DNA from 3 places in the Novosphingobium sp. BL-S-32 genome. Region 1 is predicted to be linked to each of the others. Evidence: predicted binding sites of a transcription regulator. Region 1 holds the regulator's gene; each other region holds the start of a gene.
The links. The regulator LexA, encoded in region 1, represses DNA repair genes until DNA is damaged. The targets are predictions, from matches to a motif close to GTTCCNCNCTTGTTCT.

Region 1 (9,602 bases):
CCGAGGCCCAGTCCCAGCTCCTCGGCCATTGCCTTGAGGTTGGCTTCCAACGCCTCGAGGGTCCATTCGGACTCTCCCGAGAGACGTTCATGCATTACGGCAAGGCGCGTACGCGCTTCGTCGGTCAGCAGCGCCTGCGCCTTCCCGCTCATGGCGAGCGGGCGCTTGGCGAATAGGAAGGCCGCGCCTTCGGCAAGTTCGTTGAGGTCCTTTGCGCGGACCTTCAGCACCGGCATGGCCCGCGTCAGCAGGGTCATGTCCGGATTGTCACAGCCTGCTGCCTCAAGGCGCGGCAGGACGAGGCCGGCAAGCCGGGCGTCATCCGCTTCGCGCAGGTAGTGGCCGTTGAGATTTTGCAGCTTGGCAATGTCGAAACGCGAGGGCGACTTGCCGACATCGGCCATGTCGAACCATTCAACAGCCTTTTCGCGGCTGATGAACTCCTCGTCGCCGTGACCCCAGCCGAGCCGCAGCAGATAATTGAACAGCGCTTCGGGCAGGATGCCCATCTCATCGCGATAGGAATCGACGCCCAGCGCGCCGTGGCGCTTGGAAAGCTTGGCGCCATCCGAGCCATGGATCAGCGGCACGTGGCCATAGACCGGCACGTCCCAGCCCATGCCGTGGATGATCACGAGCTGGCGGAAGGCATTGTTGAGATGATCGTCGCCGCGCAGGACGTGCGTGACGCCCATGTCGTTATCGTCGACCACGACTGCCAGCATATAAGTCGGCGTTCCGTCCGAACGCAGGATCACGAAATCGTCGATCTCCTCGTTCTTCACGGTAACTTCGCCCTGGACCAGGTCCTGGATCGTCGTTTCACCCTCGCGCGGCGCCTTGATGCGCACGACATAGGGCTTTTCTGCGGGCCAGGCCGAGGGATCGGCGTCGCGCCATTCGCTGTCGATGCGGAACGGGCGGCGCTCTTCCTGTGCCTTCTGACGGCGTTCGGCGAGTTCCTCGCTCGTCAGGTAGCAGCGATAGGCGTGCCCCTTGGCGATGAGTTCGTCTGCGACTTGTGCGTGCCGATCCGAGCGGGCGAACTGGAACACTGCCGGTTCGTCGCCGCCGAGGCCCAGCCAGTTCAGCCCGTCGAAAATCGCCTCGATCGCCGGTTCGGTTGAGCGGGCGCGGTCGGTGTCCTCGATGCGCAGGAGGTACTTGCCGCCATGGTGGCGGGCATAGAGCCAGTTGAACAGCGCCGTACGAGCGCCGCCGATGTGCAGGAAACCCGTGGGCGAGGGGGCAAAGCGCGTGACGACGGGCTTTCTGTCCGTCTGTCCGCTCGATGCGCTACCGCTTGCCATTGTTATCACCTTCCGTCCTTATGTCGGCCATGGCCAGCCTAGCCGCCACGACCGATGATCCCGTTTTTCCGGCCTCTGCCGGAGGCGCTGCGTTGCAGCATCGCCCATGGATCAGCCAGAGCCACATGTCGAGGTGTTTGGTCGGTGTCGAGTGTTTTCTTTCGAACTGCGGTTTCGACAAGGCGCCGTGGCTTACAGTGGGCTTTGGGGCCGGAATTGCGGGCTGGTTTGGGCTGCCCCGGCCTCTCTATTGGATTGCATTTTGCGCAACTTGTGCGGCTACCGCAACTGCTGCCAGCGTCTGGCGGCACGGTCGGGCCAACTTTCCGCTGGTGCGACGTGCGGTCATGTCGATGGCGCTGGCTTTGCTGTTCGGTTGCCTGGCCGTGTGGGGCCGTTCCGAGCTGGTTGGCGCGGCGCCGATTTCGCGCTCCTTATCGGGTACGTTCATGGCCCGCGTCCTGTCGGTGGAAGAGCGGCCGGCCCAGGAACAGCGCCGGTTTGTGGTGGCAATGCGGGAGCCGGCGACCGGCCGTGCGATAATGGCGCGGGTGACTGTGCCCAATCGATTCGGCGCTCTGCACGCCCATTCGGGATCACAATCGCAAGTCGGGCCGGGCGCGTTGATCCGCTTCCGTGGCAGGCTGGTTCCGCCGGCTTCTCCGCTCATCCCAGGGGGGTACGATTTTGCTCAGGCAGCGTGGTTTGCGGGCCTTTCCGCAACGGGCAGCGTCCTCGCGCCGATTGAGGTCTTGAACGCCGGAACGGGGGGAGACCTTTTGGCTGCCTGGCGGGAAGATCTGAGCGGTCATATCCAATCGAGGCTACCGAGCGGCAGTGCAGGTATCGCCGTGGCATTGGTTACCGGAGACATGGGGAGCATTTCCCAGCAGGATGGGCAGGCCATGCGCGATGCCGGGCTGGCGCATCTGCTTTCGATCAGCGGTCTGCACGTCAGTGCGGTTATCGGCGCCGTCTATTTTCTGGTGCTTCGCCTGCTGGCGCTTTCGCCCGGATTGGCGTTGCGCTGGCGGCTTCCCATTCTGGCGGCAGGCGTGGGCGCACTCGCTGGCATCGCCTACACGTTGTTGACGGGATCGCAGGTGCCGAAAGGTACGCTCCTGCGTGGGATCGCTCTTGGTGCTCACTGCACTGGCCATGGGGCGGGAGGCTTTGTCCGTCCGCCTACTGGCAGCCGGCGCCTTTGTTGTCATGCTGTTATGGCCCGAATCTCTTGCCGGGCCGAGCTTCCAGATGAGCTTTGCAGCGGTTCTGGCGCTGATCGTGGTGGCAAATGCCGGTCCGGTGAAGCGCTGGATGGCGCCGCGTGAGGAAAGCATTGTGATGCGCCTTCTGCGCGACATTGTCCTTACGCTGGTGACCGGGATCGCGATCGAAGCCGTACTCATGCCGATCGGCCTCTATCATTTCCATCGGGCGGGCGTGTACGGAGCCATGGCCAACATCGTGGCAATTCCGCTGACGACCTTCATCATCATGCCGCTGGTCGCTGGGGCCCTGTTGCTCGACATCGCCGGACTGGGCGCCCCAGTCTGGTGGCTGGCGAATTGGGCCATTGCACTGCTGCTGGACCTTGCTCACGGAACGGGAGGACTTCCCGGCGCCGTGAGGTTGTTCCCGACGATGGGAACGGGCCATTTCCTGCTTTTCGTTGCGGGCGGACTTTGGTTTGCCTTGTGGCGTGGGAGAGTGCGATTTCTGGGGCTCGTTCCCGCAATCGCAGGTGCTCTTGGTCTGGCATTGCTGACGCCGCCGAACATCCTTGTTGCAGGCGACGGCCATTACGTGGGCGTGGTTGTCGACGGCGGAAGAAATCTGGCCCTCTTGCGCGAGAGCAAGAGCGATTATGCCATGGACAACTTCCTGGAAGTGGTCGGTCAGAGGAATGCTCCGCTTTCCCTGCCTCGGCGGCCGGAAGCACACTGCAATGCGGATTTCTGCGCGGTTTCACTTGATCGTGGCGGCCGGACGTGGCGCGTACTGATAGCGCGCAGCGATGCCTATGTTCCTGTCCCGGCACATTTGCGCGCGTGCAGTCAGGTCGATATCGTCATTGCAGATCGCCGCTTGCCAGGAAGTTGTCATCCCCATTGGCTCAGGATCGACCGACCTATGCTCAAGCAGACGGGCGGTCTCACCATCGACCTGTCTGGGCAGACAGTGCAGACCGTTGCCCAAGAGCAAGGCGGTCATGGCTGGTGGCGGCCTTAGAGCGTTTTTGAACAAGGCGGAATCACCTGACGACTCGGAAAACGCGACAAACCAAAAACTTGGAGCGTTTGATCCGATACAGTCGGATCAAACGCTCCAGATCGTCGTAGATGCAGGATTTCGCTGCTCGCTTCAGTGATAGCGGCGCAGAATCCCAGCGAGTTTACCCTGCACCTGAACTTCATCCGCACCGTAAAGTTGGGCTGTATATGCCGCATTGGCCGGGTCGAGCCGCACCTTGGGGCCTTCGCGCCGCAGGTACTTTAGGGTTGCCTCTTCACCACGGATGAGGGCGACGACAATCTCGCCGTCACGCGCGGTATCGGTACGCTTCACGAGGGCCAGATCACCATCGAGAATTCCCGCCTCGATCATCGAGTCGCCCGAAACTTCAAGGGCGTAGTGGTCACCGGAACCAAGCAGGGCCGCCGGAACCGGCAGCATCGACTGACCCTCTATGGCCTCGATCGGCGCCCCGGCAGCGATACGGCCGTGCAGCGGAATCTCGATCACGTCGTTGGCCGGTTCGGGTGCCCGAGGAGCCGGACGCAGTGACGGCGCCGTCTCGCGCGGCGGCGCAGCTGCGGTAGTTGGCTTGCTATTGACGTCTTCGGGCTGGCGAAGAACTTCCAATGCCCGTGCGCGGTTGGGCAGGCGGCGGATAAAGCCGCGCTCTTCCAATGCCGAAATCAGGCGGTGCACGCCCGACTTCGACTTGAGGTCAAGTGCGTCCTTCATCTCTTCGAAGCTAGGCGAGACGCCGCTGTCTTCGAGCCGCACCTGAATGAACCGGAGCAATTCGTGCTGCTTGCGCGTCAACATCTGGCCTGCCTCACCTGCTGGGCCGCCGTCAGCGGCCTTGTTGCCATCGCGAAGAACACTTGCAGGTTCGTTCGCGAACAATGAGGGAACAATTAAGCAACGAATCCGGTAACGTCAAGCAATACCGCCATTCTGGAGCAAGTAGACTCGCACCGGATCGCCTGCCCCGGCAACTGGCGCACGCGCGGGGCGATCGATCAGGACATTGCTGGTGGCCAGCGAAGCCAGCGCGCCACTGTCCTGAACGACTTGCGGGGTGACGTTTTCTCCGTCCCACACGCCCCGCAGGAATTCGCGGCGATCGCCGGTCGCGGGTACGGGGCTTGTTAGCAGGGCGAGCATGGACATCGACGTCGGCCGGCCCGCGCCCAATAGCGCGCGCAGGACCGGCAGCAGGAAGTGATACGCGGTAATATGGCTGGAAACGGGGTTTCCGGGCAGTCCGATAACGAGTTGGCTGCGCCGGCCTTTGGCTTTCCGGGCGACCAGGATCGGCTTTCCCGGTTTGATCGCTACGCGCCAGAAATCGAGTTTGGCGCCCCAGGCTTCGAGCGCCGGGCGCACCAGGTCGTGCTCGCCGACGGAGGCGCCCCCGCTGGTGACGATCACGTCCGAATCCGCCGCCGTCTGGAATGCTTTGACCAGTGCTTCCAGTTGATCCTCGACCGGTCCGATCCTGTCGACTTTCACAGGCAGATTGCGCGCCATGGCGGCGAGCATGGCGCCATTGCTGGCGGGGATCTGATGCGGTTCGCAGCATTCCGGGTCGGAAGCCAGTTCGTCCCCGCTGTCGATCACTGTGAGGTGGGGAATGCGCCGGACAGGAAGGTGTTTGTGGCCGGCTGCCATTGCGAGCGCCGCCTGCGAGGATCCGATCCGAACGCCAAGTGGAAGGATTTCCTTGCCTTCGGGGAAGTCCATGCCGCGACGGCGTATGTGCTTGTGCGCAGGGATGGGTGCCTCGCCGGTTAGCGAGATGCGATGCTGTTCGCGGGACAGATCTTCCTGGAGGATGACCGCCTCGGCGCCCGCGGGCATCAGTGCGCCGGTGGAAATGCGCACGGCCTGACCCGGTGCCACGGTTGCGTCGTAGGGATGACCCGCCGCGCTCTCACCCACCACATGCCACGGGCCGGTGAGGTCTTCGGCGGTGACTGCGTAGCCATCCATCGCCGAGACATCTGCCGCCGGTTGGGTGCGGCGAGCCAGCATGGGTTCGGCAAGGTAGCGGCCCAGCGCACCCTCTATGTCAACGCGCTCGATCGGCAGGGGGTCGACAAGCGACAGCAGCTTGGCCTGTGCGTCTTCGAGCGAGAGCATTGGATGTCCGGCCATCAGGCAGTGCCTTCCAGAGTCCAGTGTCCCGACTTTCCGCCGCGTTTCTCGATGAGCCGGATTTCGCTGATAACCATGCCTTTATCGAGCGCCTTGGCCATGTCGTAGATTGTCAGAAGTGCGATGGAAGCTGCTGTAATAGCTTCCATTTCGACACCAGTTTTGCCGGTGAGGATGGCCGTGGCGGTTGCGCGGATGGCGCTGTCTTCGAAATGGAAATCCACGTTTACCGCATCAAGCATTAGCGGGTGGCACATGGGGATCAGATCGGCGGTCTTCTTGGCGGCCATGATCCCGGCGATGCGGGCTGTGCCAAGAACATCGCCCTTGGGCGCGTTTCCGAGGCGGATCGCTTCGAGGGCGTCCGGCGTCATGGAAATCCGGCCAGATGCCACGGCGAGGCGTTGGGTTTCGTCCTTGGCGCCGACATCGACCATGCGGGCGGTTCCATTCGAATCGATGTGGGTCAGGCTCTTGGTCATGTTCAGCCTTCGGCTTCCGCAAGGTGACTCAGTTTACATGGTCCTGAGAAAGATGCCGCAGCCGCGCCGGATCGCTGGATTCGCGCGGTTTTTCTGGAAGTTCTGCAAAGGTCCATGAAGGACCGATGGCAGATTTTGTGCGAGTAGGACAGGGATTGCGGCGCGATTATCGCAAGATCGATCAGGCAGGTATTTGGGTTTCGTGGCAGGACAGCCTGCATGACACGAAGCTCGAAACAGGATGAACATTCGCGCCGCCGCTATTTTGACCGGATGGCGCGCGTGGTCGAGCGGATCGATGCAGAGCAGGACGCGTCGCCGGACCTAGAAACGATCTCAGGATGGGCCGGATTCTCGCCGTACCATTTCCATCGTCAGTTCCGGGCGCTGAGCGGAATGCCGGTCCAGCGTTTCGTTCAGCTTTCGCGGTTGCATCGGGCGGGTACGAAGCTGGCCTATCAGCCCCGCACGCGGGTTACCGATGCCGCGCTGGATGCCGGTTACGAAGCGCCGGAAGCCTTTGCCCGCGCCTTTCGCGCGTGGATCGGTCAGACGCCTTCGGCTTTTCGCGCTGGGCCGGACTGGTTGGCATGGCAGGCCCTGAGCGACACACTCCAAGTGGCAAGGAACAGGACAATGGTTGAAACCACGGCAATCGACGATGTCGAGATTCGCGAATTTGCGCCGATGCGCGTGGCGGTCATGGAGCATCGCGGCGACATGGCAAAAATCGGCGACACGATCCGGAGATTCATCGACGGGCGGCAATCGGCGGGCTTCGTGCCGCCAGGCAGCCGCACGTTCAATCTCTTCCCGACCGTTCCGCGCACCACACCGATCGAGGATCATCTGGTCATGCTCTGCGCGTCGGTACCGGCATGGTTCGCCGGTGACAGCCCGGCCGGCGTGCGTGTAGATGAGATTCCCGGCGGTCGCTATGCGGTGCTGCCGATCACGGGCCCGGCAATGGACCTGGAGGAATCCGCGCTGTGGCTCTACCGCGAATGGTTGCCCGCCAGTGGCGGGAGCCTGCGCGATTATCCTCTTTTCTGCGAGCGCGTGCGCCTTTACCCGCAGTTTTCCGCGACCGAGGCGCTCACGGAAATGTTTCTGCCGCTGTCCTGACCGGCGCGCTGATCAGGCCCCGGTGAGCAGAGCCCGGGTTGCCGTTTCCACGTTCGCTTCGCGCATCAGGCTTTCACCAACAAGGAAGGTCCGCGCACCGCAACCTGAGAGTCTTTCGAGGTCGGCGTGAGTGTTGATGCCGCTTTCGCTGACCAGAAGCGTGCCCTCGGGCGCCAGTGGCGCAAGGCGTTCGGTGGTGGCGATGTCGGTGACGAAGCGCTTGAGATCGCGGTTGTTCACGCCGATCAGCCGCGACTTCAGGCGAGCGGCGCGCTCCATTTCAGCTTCGTTGTGAACTTCGACGAGGCAGTCCATGCCGCGTTCGTGGGCGGCGGCTTCGAGTTCGGCCATCAGCACGTCGTCAAGAGCGGCGACGATGATGAGAATGGCGTCGGCGCCGATCGAGCGGGCTTCGGCCACCTGCCAGGGATCGACCATGAAGTCCTTGCGGATCACCGGCAGCGTGCAGGCGGCGCGGGCGTCCATAAGGAAGTCCTCATGGCCCTGGAAGTAAGGCGCGTCGGTCAGGACCGAGAGGCAGGCGGCGCCGCCGCGCTCATAGGCGACGGCATGTTCTGCGGGACGAAAATCAGGACGAATCAGCCCTTTGGAAGGCGAAGCTTTCTTGATTTCTGCAATCAGGGCAAAGCCGTTTTGGGCCTTGGCACGCAGCGCCGCTTCAAAGCCGCGCGGGGCGCTCTGGTGCGCGGCGTGGGCATCAAGGTCGGCCATGGTGGCCACGGTCTTGCGCTCGGCAACTTCCTCGCGCTTGGTGTCGCAGATCTCGGTAAGCTTGTCGGACATCGTAAACCTTTCGCGCGGCTCAGCCCTTGAGCGCGGAAATCCAGCAGTTGAGCAGGGCATTGGCGAGGCCCTTGTCGATGGCTTCGGCCGCTTCCTCGACGCCTTCGCGCCAGGTCTCAGCCTCACCGGCGACGATCAGGGCACCGGCCGCATTGAGCAGCACGGCATCGCGATAGGCGCCGTGTTCGCCCATGAGCAGGCGGCGCAGGGCTTCCGCATTGTAGGCCGCGTCGCCGCCACGGATCGCGCCGACGGGTGAGACGGGCAAGCCGACATCCTCGGGCCCGACGCGGCGCATCGAGAGTTCGCCGTGCCGGATCTCGGCCACTTCGTTGCCGCCCGCGAGGCTGAGTTCATCCAGCCCTTCGTCGCCTGAGATGACGAAGGAGTGATCGCTGCCAAGGCTCATCAGTGCTTCGGCGTAGATCGGCACATAGGCCGGGCGGGCGATACCGACGAGCTGGCGACGCACATTCGCCGGGTTGGCTAGCGGGCCCATCAGGTTGAAGATGGTGCGGCGGCCGATCGCCTTGCGGATCGGCATGATCCTGCCCATCGAGGGATGGTGGCGGGCGGCGAAGAGGAAGCAGATGCCGAGGTCGCCGAGTGTCTCTTCCGCCGTCTCGGCCGCGCGGTCGAGATTGAGACCGAGCGCTTCCAGCGTGTCCGCCGCGCCGGCCTTGGAACTGGCGGCGCGGTTGCCGTGCTTGGCGACCGGCACGCCGCAGGCCGCGACGACCAGCGAAACCGCCGTCGAGACGTTGAGCGTGTGGTGACCGTCGCCGCCGGTGCCGCAGACGTCGATGGCGTTTGCAGGGGCATCGATCGGGATCATGCGGGTTCGCATGGCGCGCGCGGCGCCGGCGATCTCGCTCGCCGTCTCTCCGCGCTCGGTCAGAGCGAGGAGGAAGCGGACCACGGCGTCGTCGCCCACGCGGCCATCGAGAATGGCACCGAAGGCCTCTTCGGCTTCGGCTTCCTCGATGGGATGAAGGGGATCGGGCAGGATCATCGTCGTCATGCCGCGGCGAGCCGTGCGGGCATTCGGGCTTCGATGCCGCAGAGCTTCAGGAAATTCGCCAGCATCGCGTGGCCGTGCTGGGTAGCGATGCTTTCCGGGTGGAACTGCACGCCGTGGATCGGCAGCGCCGTATGGCGGAAGCCCATGACGTGGCCGTCATCGGAGCGGGCATTGATCGTCAGCGTCTCGGGAACGTCCTCGACGATCAGCGAGTGATAGCGCGTGGCGGTGAAGGGCGAGGGCAGTCCTGCGAACAGCCCGGTGGCGTCATGCGTCACGGCCGAGGTCTTGCCGTGCATCAGTCCGCCGCGCACGACTTTACCGCCGAAATACTGGCCGATCGACTGATGGCCAAGGCAGACGCCGAGCAGCGGCTTTCCGGCATCGGCGGCTGCGCCCACGAGGTCGAGGCTGATGCCTGCCTCATTCGGGGTGCAGGGGCCGGGCGAGATCAGGAAGCCCCGCGCGCCG
Region 2 (9,602 bases), on a different replicon from region 1:
TGTCCGTTTGTTCACTCCATATCGTCCGCAAACATTCCTGACATGAAGCGCGATCGTTTCCTCGCTACGGCCGAGATATTTCGCGATCTCGCGATCGTTCATGCCCCAGGCGACAAGGACCAGGATCTCGCGCTGCCGATCGGTGAGCCTGGCGGGTTCGATCAGGCGGCTTGCCCCGCGTCCGAGCCACAGTCCTCTCGCCGCATCGAACGCGAAGAGGGCGATCGACTGGACGATCGGCAGGATAGGATCGTAGATCGGAACGGAGACCGAGTTCACGAAGGAAAGCGATCCGCGCCATTCGCCCGGAACATAGCCCGGAACCGTGTAGCCGTGGACTATTCCCTGTTCGCGCGCCATCGCAAGAACGCGCCGATCCCCCTCCGTCATCGGGATCAGATGGGGAATGCGTTCCCAGCGGAAACCCAGGTTCGTGACGTTGCTCGCCCGGTGGACGGGGTCATTGAGACCAAGACCGAATTGGTCGTAGAACTCGGCCCACTGATCGGGATAATTGTGAATCCGAAAAGTCTCGCCCGCGGGATCCAGAAATCCCCCGTGGTGCGAGAGCGCAAAGCGCTGAAAACCCAGTTCCTCTGTCGCTTCGCTCATAGCTTCGGTCAGATCGTCTATGCTGCCGATAGTTTCGAAGATGCTCACGAGGTGCGTCATGAGCGCCAGAATTCGTGTGCCCAAGGTTCGACTTCGCGATCGTCGGCGGCGTTGCTTGTCACCGTCGGTCCGGCGATCGCCCTTCCTGCTTCGTGGCCGTCCAGCGGGTTCTCAATCCGCCATCGGGCAGGTTGTGTCGCAAAAGTGTCATATCACTCCATGCGCTCACTCTGGAATGGTCTAATTCGGACAGAATGTCCGTATATCGGTGAAAATTTGTTAATTGCCTACGAACACGTTTCTAAATTCATCTCGGATGCCTTGTTCAAATGAGGGTGGGTGTTTCTGCCAATTGGCAAGATGCTGAGTCCTATGCATATCTAAAGAAGGCTGATCGTACGGGTTTGATGTGGGAATGGCTCCGCAGGGATCCAGCTTATCTTGCATGGCACGCCAAAGCTTCTCTCCTCACCGGCGGACATTCGTCAGAGCCGTTGAATTGGGGGCTTCACTTTCGCGGAAGAGCCGGACCGGGATTGTCTCTCGGCCCGGATAATCTGGCATGCCCATCATGATCCATCGACACTGAGCGTCGAGGCAGGGCCAGGAACGCCCGGCGATGCCGGATGCCTCGATGTCGAGAGGATCAGACCGTGGCTGACTGCGATTCCAACCGCTTCAGGAGGCGAACACGCGGTATTGTCCGACGGGAGTCATCATATCAGGCTGGACGTGATCGCGGGATCCCTGAGCCGGCATTCCACCGTCCGGTTGCGCTTTTGCTTCGATGGTGTGACCCGGGCCGAACCAGGCGTGCTCTCGCTCCAGCGACTCCTGGCACTCCATCGCCACGGTCGGTTTGGAAAGATGCTCTACCCCCGCGACCCTGCTATCGCGCGAGGTGTCGTGTTGCTGCGCGTCCATGACGCATTGAGCGATGGTGCCAGCCTTCGCGATCTCGCCTGCGCCATGGTCGGCGGGAATGTCGTCGAACAGGACTGGGGTGATCCCTCCGATTCCCTGCGCTCGCGCATTCGCCGGCTCGCGCGGCAAGCACGCGAGATGGCGCTGGGGGGATACAAGGAACTCCTGCTTCGCAAATGAGACCCCGCCGAAAGATACGCAGGAAATGAGCGCGGCTCTTAGCGGGACTTGGTCGATCCGGGTACCAGACGCGCGGCTGCGAGAGCGCCGATCATGTACGGACCATCGTCACGCTTGCCGCTGCGGATTTCCCTTAGAAACTTGCGGTTGTCGAGACCCCGGCTTTCAAGTTCGCTTGCGACTGCGTCGCGGATCTGATCGATGCTGTCCATATGCTCCGTCCTTGAGGTCGGAACATATATAGAACAAAATTGAACCGATCAAGTCCGGCGCGGACGCCCCCGCTTCTTCGCGGGAGGGGCAAGCATCAGGTCGACGAGCTCGATGCTCCGAACCGCGATCGGCTGATCTTTCGAAATCTGCACCGGCTCGCCGCCATTTAAGTAGATGTCCTCCCAGTAGGTGATGCGCCGGACGAACTCACTTCGTAACTGTTTGGCGAGGTCCCGCTGGGACTCGCGGGACCCGAATTGCGTGCTGAGGACGGCGTACTTGGCGGCATAATCGGCAGCAATCTTGACGACATCGAGCGGCGTGAAGGCGATGCCGGCGGCCGACAATGCGTCCTGCGCTGACTCCGCCGCCTGGATGACCTGCTCGCGGGCGAGAGTCCGGGTTGATTTGGCCATAGGAACGATCTCTCAGGAATTGTCATCGTCCGTAAGCTGACAAATGCGACCGCTTCGCGGACGCTCCTGTCCTCTATTCGGCGACGTCTCGATAATCCCTCTCGATCCCGGCGCTTCCCGGGTTGGGAGACTTTCCGCGCGATTTGTGCATGGTCGCTTCAGTTTTTGGAGCCGTTGATCCTGGTCTCGGAGGTGCCGGACGCCGCAGGGAGACTATACCGGTAATCTGCGCGGGGGATCTGCAGGACGCCGCCCGAGCGCCTCGCTATGAAAGCCGCCTTGCTGTCGGTGACGAGCGTGATGCCTTCGATGGCGTCCGGACCATAGAGTGCGCAAAGGCAGTTGTCGGATTTCAGAGTCTTCCGTTCATTCTTTGCGCGCTGGGCGCCAAGGTCCCGCGCGGCTGCAGGGAAAGTGAACATCGCCGCATTCAGCGCGATACCAACGGTGATAATGGTGACGAAGAGAAAGGTCATGGCGTAGACTTCGCGCAGCGAGGGCTCCATGTGGAAGAACTTGCGCGCGCGTTCCGGATCCGAGCTGTACTTTTCGATGAGATGCTTGATGAAGCCATACACGATCAGCACCATCAAGATCGCAGGGACCGCCAGCGCGTAGAACTTGGCGCTCTCGGCCGATGCAAGCACGATTTCCAGCCCTTTTGTCGCCAATCTCGTACTTGGCAGGCTGAATGTTCCTTCGGGAATTCCGAACCCCTGTCCGTAGCTGTCGTAGTACTGCACGCCGAGATAACTCAGCCAGGCATAACCCGTACCACCCAGGAGGAGGTGGATCGCGCCTAGGACCAGGGCCGTGAGTGTCAGCTCCTGAAGTCCCAGAAGACTGGTCAGGGAGAACGGCGCTTTTGTGTCGCTCGGAGCGGGTGTTGTGGGGGCAGACATCTGTAGCTTCCGGTTTTGGTGCAGTTGGTGCGCACCGCTTCTGGAAAGTCATGCCTTTGATGCAATAGGAAAAATTTACCCGCCGATGGATTTGGCCATCGGTAGGCGCAGTTCGGTTCCGGTTGGCGCCTGGAGTGCGGGAGCAAAGTACTGCGGCCCGCACTCCAGATGAGGTACGCGCCGTTATTCGGACGGCACCGCATTGGCTGCCGACTTCGGCTTTCTCGCAGTCTTGCCGCCGGTGGCCGCCTTTTTCGCGGGGACTTTCTTTGTCGGAGCCTTATCGGCCGGCACGCTCGCGGAAGGCGCAGTAGCGACTGCGGGCGTGTCGCTGGGAACGGGGGCGGAGTCGGGTGACGCATCGGCGACTGCGGAATGTGCCTTCTTGGCCTTGACCTTCACGCCCTTCTTGCGCCCGAGGCCGATCTCCTTTGCAAGCGCCCGCCGGCGCTCGGCATAGTCCGCCGCGACGAACGGATAGCTCGCAGGTAGATTCCAGCGCGCCCGGTAATCTTCGACCGAAAGCTGGTGGTCGGTGGTGAGATGCCGTTTGATCGTCTTAAACTTTCTACCGCACTCGAGGCAGACGATGCCATCCGGCTTTACCGAAGCACGCACGGAGACTGCGGGTGTAAGCGATTCCGGCTGCGGCGCAGGAGCTTGTCCAAGGGACGCCAGCGATCCGTAAACCGCCTCGATCAACTGGGGAAGCTGCGCTGCGGGAATCGAATTATTGCTGACATGCGCGCTGACGATGTCAGCCGCCAGCGTAAGTAGAGCTTGGTCTGCCATGACGTATTTACGTACCCGAATTTCTTTTTGTGGGCGTTTCGTTTCGTTCATTGTCATCGCGGGCGCAAGCGGGATTGCAGGCAATGCGGATCAATTCTTTCGCTCGCCGTGATCCCTTCCCGTACCGTTTCCCAAACCGCTCATGTGGCCCGGCATTGAAAGCGGTGTGATCGGACAGTGGTTCTCCCGAAGTCCAGACGGCCGCCAATACGCCGCTGCCGCTTCCGGGAATGAGGCCACGATATCGATTGCCCGCCGTCCGCCACTATCGCGCGTGCTCCCGGCGTGCTCGTCCTTTTGGGCGGCTTGCAGGCAAGCGTCACGAATTGGGCTAGGGACTACGGGCGGTGACCGGCGTCTTCGGCGCCGCCGCCCATATACGCTACTGCCGCAGGCATGATAGGTTTGAGTGCCGGGCGGGTCATTGGGCAGGCTTGGTCGGTACGGGCAACAGCCACGGCAGAGGAGAGGGCCGCCATGTGCAATCGAGCCAGAATGCGGGGGGAGCCGGAAACCCTGTTCGGCTCGGCCGCCCAGCTGTTCACCGATCGTCCGCGTGACAATCGCTTCGACCCGCAGGAATTGCGGCCGAAAGGACGCAGTTATGTGATCCGCGAAGAGGGCGAGATGCGCGGATGGGATATCATGACCTGGGACGTGCTCGGCGGAAAGGCGGCCTGGCCGATGACCAATGTGCGCCAGCTCTCGCTGCCGCAATGGCGCCGGCTCGCGGAGAAGCCGGAAAACCGCTGCATCGTGCCGCTTACCGAATTCTGCGAGTTTACGCCGGAAAAGCACGATCTCGGTGATGGCAAGCCGCCGCTTAAAGGCGAAATGTGGTTTGCAGTCACCGACCAGCCGACCTTTGCCGTTGGAGGTTTCTGGCAAAGGAGCGAGACCGGCAACGGCTTCACCATGGTGACCTGCGATGCCAATGCACTGGTCGCGCCTATCCACCCGAAGGCCATGGTGACCATCCTCGATCCAGGTGACGTGACGACCTGGCTGCGCGGCAGCTACGACGAGATCGTTTCGCTGCAGCGGCCCTACGATCCGGCAAGGATGGTCGTGAGAGGGCCGATATTCCCGACGCGGCAACCCCAAGCGGAAATCTGAAAAGCGTGATTTGACAGCGGGTTGATCGGTTTACCCGTCGAAATCGCTCCGTCGTCATTTTCTTATGTTCCCAATATGTTCCGAATCGCGTTATTGGGATGGCATGTCTTCCGGCTTTGCCTTGCCCCCTTCGATTCCTCTGCCGCTTGGCGAACTGCCGCGCGAGTGGAGCCTTCGCGTTATCGGCGCAGCCGGCGCTGGCTTTCCCTCGCCTGCGCAGGACTGGGAAGAATCCGCGATCAATCTCGTAGAGCTGCTCCGGCTCGATCGCGCTGCCAGCTTCGTATTCCGGGTGAGCGGGCAGTCCATGGTCGATGCGGGGTTGTTCGATTCCGATGTCGTTGTGGTCGACAGGGATGCCAAGCCCGTGAACGGGCGCATCGTCATTGCCGTGGTCGATGGCGGTTTTGTTGTTCGCCAACTCTGCTTTCGCCACGGTGTCCCGATGCTCGAGGCGCGCAATAGCCGCATGCACTACGAGCCGGTCGTGGCGGACGAGACAGTGGAAGTCTGGGGCGTCGTGCGCGCGAGCGTGCGCAACCTTCAGGCTTAGCCCATGACCTGGGCCATCCTCGACATCGAGAACTTCTACTGCAGCGCTGAGCGCGTCTTCGATCCTTCGCTGCGCGGTGTGCCGCTCATCGTGCTGTCGAACGGTGACGGCTGCGCCATCGCGCGCTCGGCCGAAGCCAAGGCGCTCCACATTCGCATGGGCGCGCCCATGTTCCAGATCCGCGATGTGGTGGCGAGGCATGGCATCCAGTGCCGCTCCTCCTCCTACGAGCTCTACGCGGACATGAACCGGCGTTTCAATGCGGTGATTGCCGAGTTCACCGATACGGTCGAAATCTACTCGATCGACGAATCCTTCTTTCGTCTGTCGGTATTGCCTAGCGGCCTCGGCGACGTCGAGATGGCGCACCGTGTCCGCGCGGCGGTCAAACGCTCGGTGGGCCTCCCTACCCGCATTGGCCTCGGGCCGACCCGGACACTCAGCAAAGTGGCAAACGCCCTCGCCAAGGCATCCGAAAAGGTATGGGGCGGGGTCGTCGATCTGCATGACGAAGGCCTGCGGCGGCGGCTCTTGGCGGCCTGGCCGGTCGAGGAAGTCTGGGGCATCGGACCTGCATTGGCGAAGCGCCTGCGGCCGCTCGGCGTCCGGACGACTGCCGAGCTTGCTGCACTGCCCGCAGAAGTGGCGCGCGACGTGGGAACGGTCGTGCTCGAGCGGCTGGTGCGCGAACTCAACGGCATCGAATGCACCGATTTCGAGCCGGAGCCGGCTGCGCTAAAGTCCACGGCGGTCACGCGCAACTTTGGCGAACCAGTTCGGGACGTCGAGGCGCTGCGCGAAGCCATGGTGCGGCGCGCTGTACGCGCGGCCGAGAAAATCCGTAACCAGCGGTTGCAGGCGAGCCGCCTGATTGCCTTCGCGCATGGCAGCCGCTTCAAGCCGAACGCGCCATCGGCTTCGCGCGTCGGGCGGCTTTCGCCTGCCAGCAACGATCCGCGCGTCATTGCCGGCATGGCCGGCAGGATGGCCGAGGCCATGTTCGAGGTCGGCGCAGTCTACACCAAGTGCGGTGTGATGCTCGAGGGGCTGGAGCAGGAGGTGCGCGGGCAGCTCGACATGTTCTCCGCCCCGGATCCCCGGTCGCCGAAGCTGCTGGCCGCGCTCGACGAGATCAACACAAGGTTCGGGCGGCAGACCTTGCGGCTGGGTTCTGAAGGGATGGGCGTGAAGGCCTATGATACCAAGCGTGCCTTGAAGAGTCCCTCCTGGACTACACGGATCGATCAGGTTCCAGTAGCGCGCTGACGGGGCCTGGCGAAGCGTCTCGCAAAGTCGCGCCGGCGGCGCCGGTCAACGCGGGCTTTCCGGAGCAGGTGCGATTGTTACGTCGCGTGCGGTCGACGTCGATGATCCCGGTGACGGCATACCCTGAGCTGCGCGCAGTTCCTTCACGAAATCCCTGAAGGAGAATTGCAGGTCCTGCGGCAGGTCCTTGACCACTTCCTCTGCCGCCACTTCGTAGTGGGTAAGGAACTGGCCGATCCGGTGCACAAGCGGGGAGCTGGTGGAATAGTCTGACGCAATGGCGCCCGAGAAGAATGAGCCAGCGAACGCCGTCGCCCCGATTACCAGATTTCGGGCCGATAGCTTGACCCAGCCCCCCGCCTTCTCGCCCTGAAAATCGCCGCGACCGACTGTATCGCGTAAATGCTCCAGGAGCTCGGCCGTCTCGGTGGTTACGAGCTTATGTTCCTTCGCGGCCTTGATGACTTCGAATGTGGGCTTGAGGTCTGCAGTCTTGACGAGGAACCGCCCCGCTTCCTCGTCGGCCTCTCGTATACTGGGAAACGCGCGTAGCCACGGTGCCAGTGTGCGTACGAGATCACCGAGCGGTCTTTGGACTTCCGGATCGAGCGGCGCGGCGTAGGAAACAACGCCGGCCGATAATTGCTGGTCAAGTTCGACGAACGACCCAAGCTCGAGCGCGTTTGGATAGAGCAGTCCAAGCACGTCGGCGATATCTTCTGCAGGGCGATCGAGCAGCGAGGCCAGCGTTGCGGCGGCTCGGCCGATACCTGTCCATCCCGGCTGATTGTCGAGACGGGCAGTGAGCCCCGCGAAGGCGCGCGCCTTCTCGAGCAAGGCCCTCTGCATCTGCCGGTTCATTGGCTTCAGGGCGGCAATCCTGTCCCCGTCGTCTCCCGCCGTGACCATGGCAAGATGGTCGCCTTCCGGTTCGAACGTGGCGCCGCCCTTCGACTGCTTGAGCTGCGCGACGCGGGCGGCAGCGGCCACCTCATAGCGGGCATCGGATAGATCGATGGTCGTCTCGTGCCGGAAATCCATTCCGAGACGGAGGCCGTGCGCGAAAAGGCCCGCCTTTACGTCCTTTAGCGCCTCGCGACCAAAGCCAGGCGCACGCAAGAGTTGTGCTTCTGTGAGGGTAACGAGATCGCCGATGAGAATCAGGCCCATCTTTCCAAGCTGCGTCTTCGTCCGCTTGGCAAGCGGCAGCGAGGCAACAGGTTCGAGGAGGTCTAATGATAGAATGGGAAGCTCATTGGGTTCGTAACTGTATTCAACCATAAGCCGGCGCGCGATCCGCCTGAACGCGGCGATGTTGGAGTCGAACTGCCGCGCGTGAAGTTCCACGACAGCGGTTTTAGGGAACTCGTTCTCCGGCATTCCAAGATCGGTATCGATCACCAGCAGGAAGTTTATAGTCGCGAGGCGCATAAGCGCGTTGTAAGTGGCCCTGAATGCCGGTGATTTACGCATGTTCGCGGACATCACTAGGATGAATATTCCGGCGAAGTTGCTGATCACATCTGTTGCGCTCTGCAAGTCGAGAACGTCGAAGTCGAGCGTTGGTTCGACCGCAGTAAGCATGTGCTCAAGTTCAGTGGCCAACGGGAGATCCGCAGAGTCGGCTAGAATAATTGCGGAATGACCTTCGAGACGCATGACCTTTGGCTAGTTGTCAGCGACGGGGGACGCAAGCGCGCTGCGTGCCGGCTGTGGGAAATCATCGCAAGGCACACATGCGAAGGCGGTTTGCGGCTCCTAATCCGGCCCGCGGCAATCTCGATGGCCTTGTCGTCATTTTGTTTGAACTCTTCGGCATAGCCTGATTGCCTCACTGGCGCCTCGTGCCGTACGGCACGACCGCGCTCCATGCCGTGCGCAGGCGGGCTGACCGCCCTTCGGCCCTGCGCGCAGGCACCGAGCCCCATGGGGTCTCGGCCTCCCGGTCAGGATCGCTGGCGCGTTAGGGCGAGCACGCTCACCCTCATGTGGGCGCGCGCTTCGCAAGCGCGCGGCGTTCTTTGTGAGCCTCTCCCGGGCAAAGCCGGGGATGGGCTCGACGCCCGTCTAGGCCCGCCGCCGGCCCCTGCAAGCCGCTCGTTCCTCGCGGGCTCCTCCACTCCGTTACGGCCCTTGCCACCCCGATCCTGCGGATCGAGGCCCCGGCTGCGGGTGCAGGCGCCGCCTGGACGCGGGCCTTGTCGGTCGTCCGGGCCGCCCACCCCCGTCTTTTCCGGGGAGGCCATGGTGGTTTTTGGGCAGGCTTGGAGGTGAGACATGCGCAGCAATCGCAAGGCCTCGCAATGCGCGAGGTCGCAAGTTCGGGTTCTCAGTGAAACCGGTTCCGGCCAAGGCAGCTCAACTGGTCGTGCCCGGCCAAAGCAGCCGGGGACATCGGAGCGCGGGCGGCCCGGCGATGTGGACAAGCCGGTTCATAACTGCCGGGACAAGCTTGGGGGTAACTCTGCTGTCAACCGTTCCCGGGATCGGCAGGCCGGGCAGGAAAGCGAGGCAAAATCCCGATCCTCGCTTTACGACGAGGTCACCGAGCGGATCGTGGCGGAACTGGAGGAGGGACGTTTCCCTTGGGTGCAGCCGTGGAGTAGTGCAGCTTGCGGAAGCGATCTC
Region 3 (9,602 bases), 770 kb from region 1:
AGAAGCCCATCAGCACCAGCGAAAGCATGACCGAGCGCTTGAGGCCCATCTTGGCGAAAGCCACGCCGCCGATGAACACGCCGATCAGGTAGGCCCAGAAGCCGAGCCCGACATCGTAAAGCGCGATTTCGTCGTTCGAGAAACCAAGGTCGTCGAACAGCAGGCGGAACGTCAGGTTCGCCAGCGTGTCGCCAATCTTGTGGACGAGGATGAAGGTCAGCACCAGCCACGCGCCGTTGCGACGGAAGAACTCGGCGAAAGGCCCCGCGATCGAGCTCCAGACTTCGACAACGCCGCGCTTCTGGACGACCACCTTGCGGCGCGCCGGCTCACCCAGAAGCACCGCGGTCAGCATCGCGGGCAGTGCGAACAGGGCGCAGACGGCATAACCGGCGCTCCAGCCATGGCGCGCCGAGACAACCAGCGCCAGCGCGCCCGCCCCGGCCGAACCGATGCGCCAGCCATACTGGCTCATGCCCGAGCCGGTGCCGAGCTGATAGGGCTTGAGCGTCTCGATCCGGTAAGCATCGATCACGATGTCGAAGCTGGCGCCCGCCGCGCCTACCAGCACGGCGGCGATCACGGTCGCGGCCATGGCGTTGGGCAGCGGCTGGACGAACGCAAGGTTGAGCACCGCCGCGATCACCAGAACGCCGCAGACCAGCATCCACGAGACGCGCTGGCCCAGACCGCCGATCACCGGCAGGCGCACGCCGTCGATGATCCAGGCCCAGAAAATCTTGAGATTGTAGACGAGGAACGCGAGCGTGAAGGCGGTGACGGTTTTCTTGTCGATTCCGTCCTGCGCCAGCCGCGTCGTCAGCGTCGCCCCGATCATCGCATAAGGGAAGCCCGAGGAGAGCCCCAGCGCGAAGGCTGCCAGCGATTCTTTCTCGAAATAGGGTTTGACGGAATCCCAGACGCCGCGACGCTGTTCGATACTATGGGCGTCCACGCTGTAATCCCTCCAAAATGCGATCCTGCAGCAACCTAGCGCGCACTTGGCCGAAGGGAAGGCTGGATGAAGTGACGATCAACAGGTATGGGCGGGCGAATGTCCAAACCTCCTTTTAAATCCGGCGGCCCGAAGCGTGGCGGCGGCGGTTCGCGCGATGGCTCTCACCGTGGCGAACGTGGCCGTGGCGCCGGTTCCCGCAGCAATGGTCCCCGTGGCGATGGCCCTCGCAGTGATGGCCCCCGCAGCGAGAACCGGCGCGGCGATGCGCCCCGAGGCGATCGGCCCCAATTCGGTCGCGGTCCGCGCAAACCTGCCGAGGGCAAGTCCTTTGGCGACAAGGCCCGTGAGCGCACATTTGGTGAACGGAAATCCGGTGATTACCGGAGCGACGATCGTCCTAGCGGCGACCGCTATAACCGCAGTCGCGACGACAACGGTGGTGGTCGCAGCGGCAGCCGCGGCGGTGAACGTGGTGACGGCCGCAGCGGCGGCGCCCCGCGCGATGGCTTCCCTCGCGGCGAACGCGGCCGCAGCGATAATCCCCGCAATAACGGACCTCGCAGCGAGAATCCTCGCGGCAACGGCTCACGCAGCGATGCCCCCCGCAGCGACCGGCCTGTATACGGCCGTGGTCCGCGCAGGCCCGATGACGCCCTGTCGTTCGGAACCAAGCCGTCCGGCAGTCGTTCCGGTGAACGCGAAGGCGGCGAACGCCGTTTCGGCGAACGTAAGCCCGGCGCATACCGAAGCGACGATCGCCCCAGAGGCGACCGCTATGGCAACCGTTATCGGGACGAACGCCCCTCCGGCGACCGATATCGCGATGAGCGGCGCACGCGCCCGTCTCGCCCCGTATCCGCCGCTCCGCGCGCGGCTGCGCCCACGGCCAAGACGCCCGGCATGCCCGTCCGCGAAGGCGAACGCATCGCCAAGCTGCTCGCCCGAGCAGGCATCGCCAGCCGCCGCGAGGCGGAGCGCCTGATTATCGAAGGCCGCGTGAAGCTGGGCGACGAGGTCATCGAGACCCCCTCCACTGTGCTGGCGAACCTCCGAGGCGTGACGGTCGACGGCAATCCGGTGAAGGACGCCGAGGACACCCGCCTCTTCGCCTTCCACAAGCCCGCCGGTCTCCTGACCGCCGAGCGCGATCCCGCCGGGCGCCCGACGATCTACACCGCGCTGCGTAATGCCCTGCCTGAAGGCGCGGGCCGCGTGATGCCGATCGGCCGCCTCGATCTCAATACCGAAGGCCTGCTGCTGCTCACCAACGATGGCGAGTTCAAGCGCCGGCTGGAACTGCCTGCTACCGGCGTGCCGCGCACCTATCGCGCCCGCACCTTCGGCGACATCTCGCAGGCGCAGCTTGAAGACCTGATCGAAGGTATCGAGGTCGACGGGGTGATCTACGGCAAAATCGACGCCAACATGGAGCGCCGCACCGGGCGCAACCAGTGGATCGAAATGACGCTGACCGAAGGCAAGAACCGCGAAGTCCGCCGTGTCCTCGAACATCTCGGCCTTCAGGTCAGCCGCCTGATTCGCACGTCGTACGGTCCGATCCGCCTGCTCGACCTGCCCAAGGGCATGGTCATCGAGATATCCCAGCGCGATCTGGAAAACTTCCGCAAGACGCTGCCGGTCGACAAGTCGTGAAGGCACCCGTCGCAAAGACCGGCCTTCGGATCGTCGCGGGCGAATGGCGGGGACGCAAGCTGGTGACGCCCGAGGGCGACACCACGCGCCCGACGGCGGACCGCACGCGCGAGACGCTGTTCTCGATGCTGGCAAGCCGCCTCGGCACGTTCGAGGGGCTGAAGGTCGCCGATTTCTTCGCGGGATCGGGCGCGCTGGGGCTCGAAGCGCTTTCACGCGGGGCGGCGCATTGCCTCTTCGTCGATCAGGACGCAGGAGCGATCCGCGCGATCCGCGCCAATATCGCCAACTTGCGCGCCCAGGCACAATGCGATGTGCGGGCGAGTTCAGTGCTGTCACTGGGTCCGGCGAAAGACACGCTGGACCTCGTGCTGCTGGATCCGCCTTACGACACGGGTGCGGGCGCCGTCGCCATAGACAAGCTGGCGCGGCTCGGCTGGATCGGCGAGCAGACCTGGATCAGCCTCGAAACAGGGCGTGACGAAGCCGTCTCGATCCGGGGATTCGAGATCGAATCAACGCGCGAAGTAGGCAAGGCGCGGCTGCATTTTCTGCGCCGCGCCCCCTGATCGTTCGTTACTTCTTCTTGTGGCTGGTGGACTTGCTGCGGGTAGCGTCGCGCTTGACGCCGATCTGACTCGGATTGATGCAGCTGTCCTTGATCGTCGCCGAGCAGACCTTGTAGGTCGTACCATCGATTGAGACCTCGGTGGGCCGACCACGACTGTCACGCGCGGTTACATCGGCCTTCTGCGGGGGATCCGCCGCCATCGCAGCCGAACCAAGAGGCGCTGCGACGGCAGCAGCAGCAAGTATGAGCAAGTAGCGAGACATCCGGATTTCTCCTTCAACGGGACGAGTCCGTCCGCCCGGTGAAATACACCGGGCGGGCCTTGGTTCCCATCCATACTTTTTCTCTGTAAATCAGACGCCGCCGCGGTTGCGGCAGTTGTCCTTCACTGTCTTGCTACAGAACGGATAGCTCTTGTTCATCGCCGTTGCCGGCGGCGGTGTGAGCGCCCCCTTGTAGGGCCCGCCCTGATAGTTCTCGTCGGCCGGCATCGCCGGCGGCACCGTCTGCGCGGCGACCTTCGGATCGGGCACGCCGGTCGTCGGCATGCCCTCCCCTGGAGGGTTGGCCTGCGCCGCCGGCGTCGAGGGCGTCTGACCGGCGAGTTGCTGATTCACCGCGTTCCAGGCGACCTGTTGCTGCTGGGGGCTCATCTTGTAGATCTGTCCGCGCTGGTCGGGCGTCAGCGCCCAGTAACCGCGCTGCTGCTCGCCGGTAAGATGCCAGAAATAGGCCTGATATTCGGGAGACCAGCTATCGTAATCCGCCCGCATGTCGGCGGGCCACGAATCGTACTGGGCTTTCTGATCCGCCGTCATCGCGCCGGAATTGGCAGGCGCTGCGGGCGATGGCGGGGCATCGGGCGTCGGATCTCCGACTGTGCTCTGGGCGAAGGTAGGGCCGGACAGTGCCGCGACCGAAAGCGCGGCGGCGCCGGCAAATAGAAGGGTTCGCATGGCTTCACTCTCCTGTTGGTCGTGATGGCCGTTGATGACAAACCGACGCCCCGCGCCGGGGATTGTTCCTGTGATGCGGTGAAGCGGCCTTGCGCCGCGATGCCCCGTTCCCTAGATGTTCACGGGTGAACGATTTGCAATCCTCTGTGCCTGACGCCGCTTCCGACCTTTTGCTCGAAGGTCTGAACCCGCCCCAGCGCGAGGCGGTTCTGACGACCGAAGGGCCGGTGCTGATGCTGGCAGGCGCGGGCACGGGCAAGACCGCCGCGCTCACGCGCAGGCTCGCGCATCTCGTGCGCAGCCGGCTGGCATGGCCCAGCGAGATCCTCTGCGTCACTTTCACCAACAAGGCCGCGCGCGAAATGCGTGAGCGCGTGGGACACCTGATCGGCCCCGCTGTCGAAGGCATGCCCTGGCTCGGCACCTTCCACGCGATCGCCGCGAAGATGCTGCGCCGCCATGCCGAACTTGTGGGCCTCCAGCCCAATTACACGATCATCGACACCGACGATCAGCTTCGCCTTCTGAAGCAGCTCATTCAGGCAGAGGGACTGGACGAAAAGCGCTGGCCCGCCCGCCTGCTCGCCGGCTGCATCGACCGCTGGAAGAACCGCGGCCTCAATCCCGCCGATCTCGATGCGGGCGAGAGCGAGGCTTATGCCAACGGGCGCGGGCAGAAGTTCTACCAGCTCTATCAGGATCGCCTGAAGACGCTAAACGCCTGCGACTTCGGCGACCTGCTGCTCCACATGCTCAACATCCTGCGCACCAACCGCGAGGTACTGGAACAGTACCAGCAGCGCTTCAAGTACGTGATGGTGGATGAGTATCAGGACACCAATCAGGTCCAGTACCTATGGCTCCGCCTGATCGCGCAAGTGCGGAAGAACATCTGCGTGGTGGGTGACGACGACCAGTCGATCTACTCCTGGCGCGGCGCTGAAGTGGCCAATATCCTGAAGTTCGAAAAGGATTTTCCGGGCGCGAAGGTCATCCGGCTGGAGCAGAATTACCGCTCCACGCCGCAGATCCTCGCTGCTGCCTCCGGCCTCATCAACGAGAACAGCCAGCGCCTTGGCAAGACGCTGTGGACCGAACGCCATCCCGGAGAGAAAGTCCGCGTGATCGGCGTCTGGGACGCGCCCGAAGAAGCCCGCCGCGTGGGCGACGAGATCGAGCGGCTAGAACGCGAAGGCGCGGCGCTGGACCAGATCGCCATCCTCGTGCGCGCCCAGTACCAGACGCGCGAGTTCGAAGACCGATTCATCTCGATCGGCATGAAGTACCGCATCATCGGCGGTTTCCGATTCTATGAGCGCGCCGAGATTCGCGACGCCCTCGCCTATCTGCGCGTGATCGCGCAGCCGGCGGACGACCTTGCCTTCGAGCGCATCTACAACGCCCCCAAGCGCGGCCTCGGCGCCAAGGCGCTGGAAGCACTGCATACGCTGGCGCGTCGGCGGGGCATTCCGCTCGCCATGGCCGCGATCGAGATCGCCGATACCGACGAACTGCCCGCCCGCGCGCGCAATACGTTCCTCTCACTGATGCGTGATTTCGCGCGCTGGCGCGATGTAGCGGGCACGGAGAACCCAGCCGACCTGATGCGCACCGTGCTCGACGAGAGCGGCTATACGGACGCGCTACAGGCCGAAAAGACGCCCGAGGCCAATGGCCGGCTCGAAAACCTCGTCGAACTCGCGCGCGCCATGGAAGAATACGAGAGCTTGGGCGACTTCCTCGAACATGTCAGCCTCGTGATGGACAACGACGCGGCCTCGGACGAGGAAAAGGTCACGATCATGACCATGCACGCGGCCAAAGGGCTGGAGTTCGACAACGTGTTCCTGCCCGGCTGGGAGGAAGGCGTGTTCCCCTCACAGCGCGCGATGGATGAAGGCGGGCTGGCCAGTCTCGAAGAAGAACGCCGCCTCGCCTACGTCGCGATCACCCGCGCGCGGCGCAAGTGCACGATCCTCCATGCCGCCAACCGCCGCATCTATGGCCAGTGGACCAGTTCGATCCCCTCGCGCTTCATAGGCGAACTGCCGGACGATCACGTCGACAGCGAGACCACGCTGTCGGGCGGCGCATCGCTCTGGCGCGCGCAATGGTCGGAACATGGCGATCCCTTTGCGGATGTCGCCCGCGCGCAGCCGGCGCGGACGATGACGCGCGGCCCCGGTTGGCAGCGCGCCTCGGCGCAGGAATACGATCCCAAGCCGCGCCGGATCGCCGAATCGACCCGCAGCGCCGCCAGCTTTGCCGCCAAGCCGCGCACCGACATCGCCATCGGCGCGCGCGTCTTCCATGAAAAGTTTGGCTACGGCACCGTCGCCGGGCAGGAAGGCAACAAGCTGGAGATCGACTTCGAACAGTCCGGCCACAAACGCGTGCTGGACAGCTTCGTGAAACCCGCCGGCGAAGCCTGAAACGCGCTCAGATCAGCCCCGGCACGAGGCGCGAACGGACTCTGGAGGCGTAGGCACGGTAGGCCGGATCGGTGCGGAGAACCCGCTCTTCCTCATCGGTGCGCATCCACAGCAGGATCCAGGTAAGGACATAGATCGCCACGTTCCAGGCTGAGAGATAGAGCATCAGATAGCCGATATGGTTGACGATATAGGCCATATACATCGGGTGACGGACCAGCTTGTAGAGCCCACCTTCCTTGACCCCGCGATTGGCCGCGACCAGCCCGAAACTGCGGCGCAGCGAAAGCTTGGCCAGGATCGACAGCGTGGCTCCGCCCGTGACCAGCGCTGTAGACACGTAATCGGGGGCCAATTGAATGCCCCTCGGCAGGATCAGAAGCGCCGCGCCGGTTCCTCCAAAACCCAGCAAGACCGGCCTGAGACCCGTCGCCATGTCGCCGGGGCGACGAATAATGATCAGGACGACGGCAAGCAGTTCGGCCACCAGAAATAGCGCGAGCTGTGGGTGCCGCGGTATCGCCGGCGAGAGTCGCCAGACCGCCAGACCGGCAAGCAGAATCAGGAAGGCGCATTCGGCAAGATGTATCAAGCGAGCTGACGTCATCGATTTCCCCCGCCCCGGCGAAACGCCGAGCACGGGAAAACTCTAGCCCAACAGTGGTAAACAGCCATTTAAGTCTATTTCACGCCGATTTCCTGAGACCTCCGTTCGGAGACGGGAAACCATAAGGCCATCAAATTCGAGCTTATTTTTCTTCCGATGCCGCCTCTATTTGCGGCAGAAGCGGATCGGGCACATCGGCTGCGGTCCCATCCGGCGTGATTTCCAGAATTGCCTCGCCCTGCCGCGAGCGCGGCTGCCACACGGGCAGATCTGCGCCGTTGGGATCGCCCGTCTTCGCGAAATTCACGATATAAGCGCTGGCGATCCGCCCCATCGTATTGTCGCGCTCGCTGGTGGCATCCCCGTATTTGATCGCCTGTGTACCGAAGAAGAAGGGAATGTCGCTCGCATGCTGGGCGCCCTTCCCGTCCACTGCGATCGAACTCGCGACGTAGCCGAACCGATATTCCCACACCGGCACGCCCAGATCGGCGACAAGGCCGGAGAGCTGTCTCGCGCCCGCGATCATGCCGCCAGTGACGCCGCCCATGTCATCGCTGGTCGCGCCGATTATCATCGGCACCTGGTGGAATTGGCCAGAGGCATAGGCCTTGCGCTGGTCGAGCGCGATGCGTCCATCGATGAAGGGGCTCGCGAAACTGCGCGGCGCATCGGATGGTGCGAAAAGGCTGGCCAGATTGAGCCCGTCCACCACATCGTCCGCCGACAAGGCCCGCAGCTTCGCCAGCGCGTCAGGATCGTCCGGCGCGATGCCCTTGCTCTCCGCAAAGCGCAGGCCGGACGCTTCGGCGGAGGCCAGATCGGGACCGATAAGCATCTTGCCGTCGCCGCCGGACAGCACCACGGCCTTGTCGAACAGACCATCGGCAAGCGGCGACGTGACGAGATTATGCACGGACATCCCGCCCGCACTTTCACCCATAATCGTCACATTCTCCGGATCGCCGCCGAACGCCTCGATATTGCGCTGGACCCAAACGAGCGCCGCGATCTGGTCGAGATAGCCATAGTTGCCGATCAGGCCGCCGTCCTCGCCATCCTTCGTCAGCGCGGGATGGGCAAAGGTCCCGAAGCGGCCGACCCGGTAGTTGAAGCTGAAGAGCAAGACCCCCTGCTTCGCCAGTTCCGCCCCCGAATAAGTCGGCGGCGAGGCACCGCCATTGACGAAGCCGCCGCCATAGATCCACACGACGACGGGCAGCTTGCCGCTGGCCTCCGCCGGGCGCCAGATGTTCGCATAGAGGCAATCCTCGGCCGGAGGGGTACCAAGCGGGGCCGCATCGCCCTCGAACGGCTTCTGCATGCAGTCGTGGCCGTATTCGGTGGCGGGGCGCACACCGTCCCAATTGGCCGCCGGTTGCGGCGCACGCCAGCGCAGGTCCCCCACCGGAGGCGCGGCGAAGGGAATGCCCTTCCAGCTGATCACGCCATCCTCGACACGGCCTTCAAGGCTGCCGGTGTCCACTTGCACGATCGCGTTCGGATCGGCCTTGGCGGCACAGGCCGCGCCCATGCACAGCGACAGCACCAGAACCAGCCTTGCCCCTCTGTGTCCGGCCCATCGCATACGGCAACTCCCCTGCATATTTCCCGAGGCTTCTGACACAGCAGCGCCTTGCCCGACAAGTGCCCGACAAGCAGGTGTCCTGCCCCTCGCCACCGCTTGCAGCACGGGCGCGGGAAAGTCATCCTCTGCCCGCAAAAACAATGGGTAACCGGATTGCCGCTGCGGACAGCGGCCGCCCCCTGACATACGGGCGCCCAAACGAAAACGGGGAGCCGCGAAGGGCTCCCCGAAAACGGTATAGGTTCGAAATCAGGCCAGCGCGGAAACGCCGAGGAACTCGGGAACCGGGCCGTTCCAGCCCATGTCCGCCGGTTCTTCCTCACGGCGGCGGCCACGGCGGGCGTCGCTGCGCGGTGCCTTCGCTTCGCGTTCCGGCGCGGTATCACGCGCGGGACGGCGGTCCGCACGCTCATCGCGGCGCGCGGGACGTTCGCTGCGCTCTTCGCGCTGACGCTCGGGGCGTTCACGGCGCGTGGAACGCTCTTCGCTGCGTTCGGCGCGATCTTCCACCGGCTCTTCACGCGTCTCGGTCCGCGCACGCTTTTCGCGGCGGGGCCGCTCTTCGCGTGCCGGGGCCGCAGCGGCTTCATCCGGCGAAAGCGTGTAGACGGGGATCTTGCCGCCGGTCAGCTTTTCAACGCCTTCGATTGCTTCGGCATCCTCGGGCGTGACGAGTGTGAAGGCACGGCCCGTTGCACCGCCGCGGCCGGTGCGGCCGATGCGGTGGATGTAGTCGTCCGGGTGCCAGGGCGTATCGAAGTTGAAGACGTGGCTCACGCCCTTCACATCGAGCCCGCGCGCGGCAACGTCGGAAGCGACCAGAATGTTGATCGCCCC

Region 2: a site for LexA is predicted at 5,222-5,237, ahead of AC1VVK_RS17260 (LexA family protein). Genes of this name have one in related genera too.
Region 3: a site for LexA is predicted at 4,245-4,260, ahead of AC1VVK_RS15555 (ATP-dependent helicase). Genes of this name have one in related genera too.

The regions. Positions count from the first base shown of each region.
Region 1 covers NZ_CM166476.1:482,709-492,310, reverse strand. Annotated here, with positions in the region: gene gltX (glutamate--tRNA ligase) at 1-1,310, opposite strand, end outside; partial or broken gene AC1VVK_RS02335 (ComEC/Rec2 family competence protein) at 1,292-2,359, shown strand; gene AC1VVK_RS02330 (ComEC/Rec2 family competence protein) at 2,469-3,542, shown strand; gene lexA (transcriptional repressor LexA) at 3,675-4,364, opposite strand; gene AC1VVK_RS02320 (molybdopterin molybdotransferase MoeA) at 4,479-5,699, opposite strand; gene moaC (cyclic pyranopterin monophosphate synthase MoaC) at 5,699-6,181, opposite strand; gene AC1VVK_RS02310 (AraC family transcriptional regulator) at 6,401-7,306, shown strand; gene trpC (indole-3-glycerol phosphate synthase TrpC) at 7,319-8,110, opposite strand; gene trpD (anthranilate phosphoribosyltransferase) at 8,130-9,122, opposite strand; gene AC1VVK_RS02295 (anthranilate synthase component II) at 9,128-9,602, opposite strand, start outside.
Region 2 covers NZ_CM166477.1:78,180-87,781, reverse strand. Annotated here, with positions in the region: gene AC1VVK_RS17300 (LuxR family transcriptional regulator) at 1-660, opposite strand, end outside; gene AC1VVK_RS17295 (transcriptional regulator domain-containing protein) at 942-1,187, shown strand; gene AC1VVK_RS17290 (DNA -binding domain-containing protein) at 1,480-1,716, shown strand; gene AC1VVK_RS17285 (hypothetical protein) at 1,755-1,928, opposite strand; gene AC1VVK_RS17280 (hypothetical protein) at 1,977-2,345, opposite strand; gene AC1VVK_RS17275 (hypothetical protein) at 2,504-3,247, opposite strand; gene AC1VVK_RS17270 (Ros/MucR family transcriptional regulator) at 3,431-4,090, opposite strand; gene AC1VVK_RS17265 (SOS response-associated peptidase family protein) at 4,517-5,155, shown strand; gene AC1VVK_RS17260 (LexA family protein) at 5,259-5,708, shown strand; gene AC1VVK_RS17255 (Y-family DNA polymerase) at 5,712-6,974, shown strand; gene AC1VVK_RS17250 (hypothetical protein) at 7,020-8,579, opposite strand; gene AC1VVK_RS17245 (ArdC family protein) at 9,393-9,602, shown strand, end outside.
Region 3 covers NZ_CM166476.1:3,314,923-3,324,524, reverse strand. Annotated here, with positions in the region: gene AC1VVK_RS15580 (MFS transporter) at 1-955, opposite strand, end outside; gene AC1VVK_RS15575 (pseudouridine synthase) at 1,055-2,611, shown strand; gene rsmD (16S rRNA (guanine(966)-N(2))-methyltransferase RsmD) at 2,608-3,180, shown strand; gene AC1VVK_RS15565 (hypothetical protein) at 3,188-3,445, opposite strand; gene AC1VVK_RS15560 (hypothetical protein) at 3,536-4,138, opposite strand; gene AC1VVK_RS15555 (ATP-dependent helicase) at 4,285-6,570, shown strand; gene AC1VVK_RS15550 (methyltransferase family protein) at 6,578-7,177, opposite strand; gene AC1VVK_RS15545 (carboxylesterase/lipase family protein) at 7,320-8,765, opposite strand; gene AC1VVK_RS15540 (DEAD/DEAH box helicase) at 9,015-9,602, opposite strand, start outside.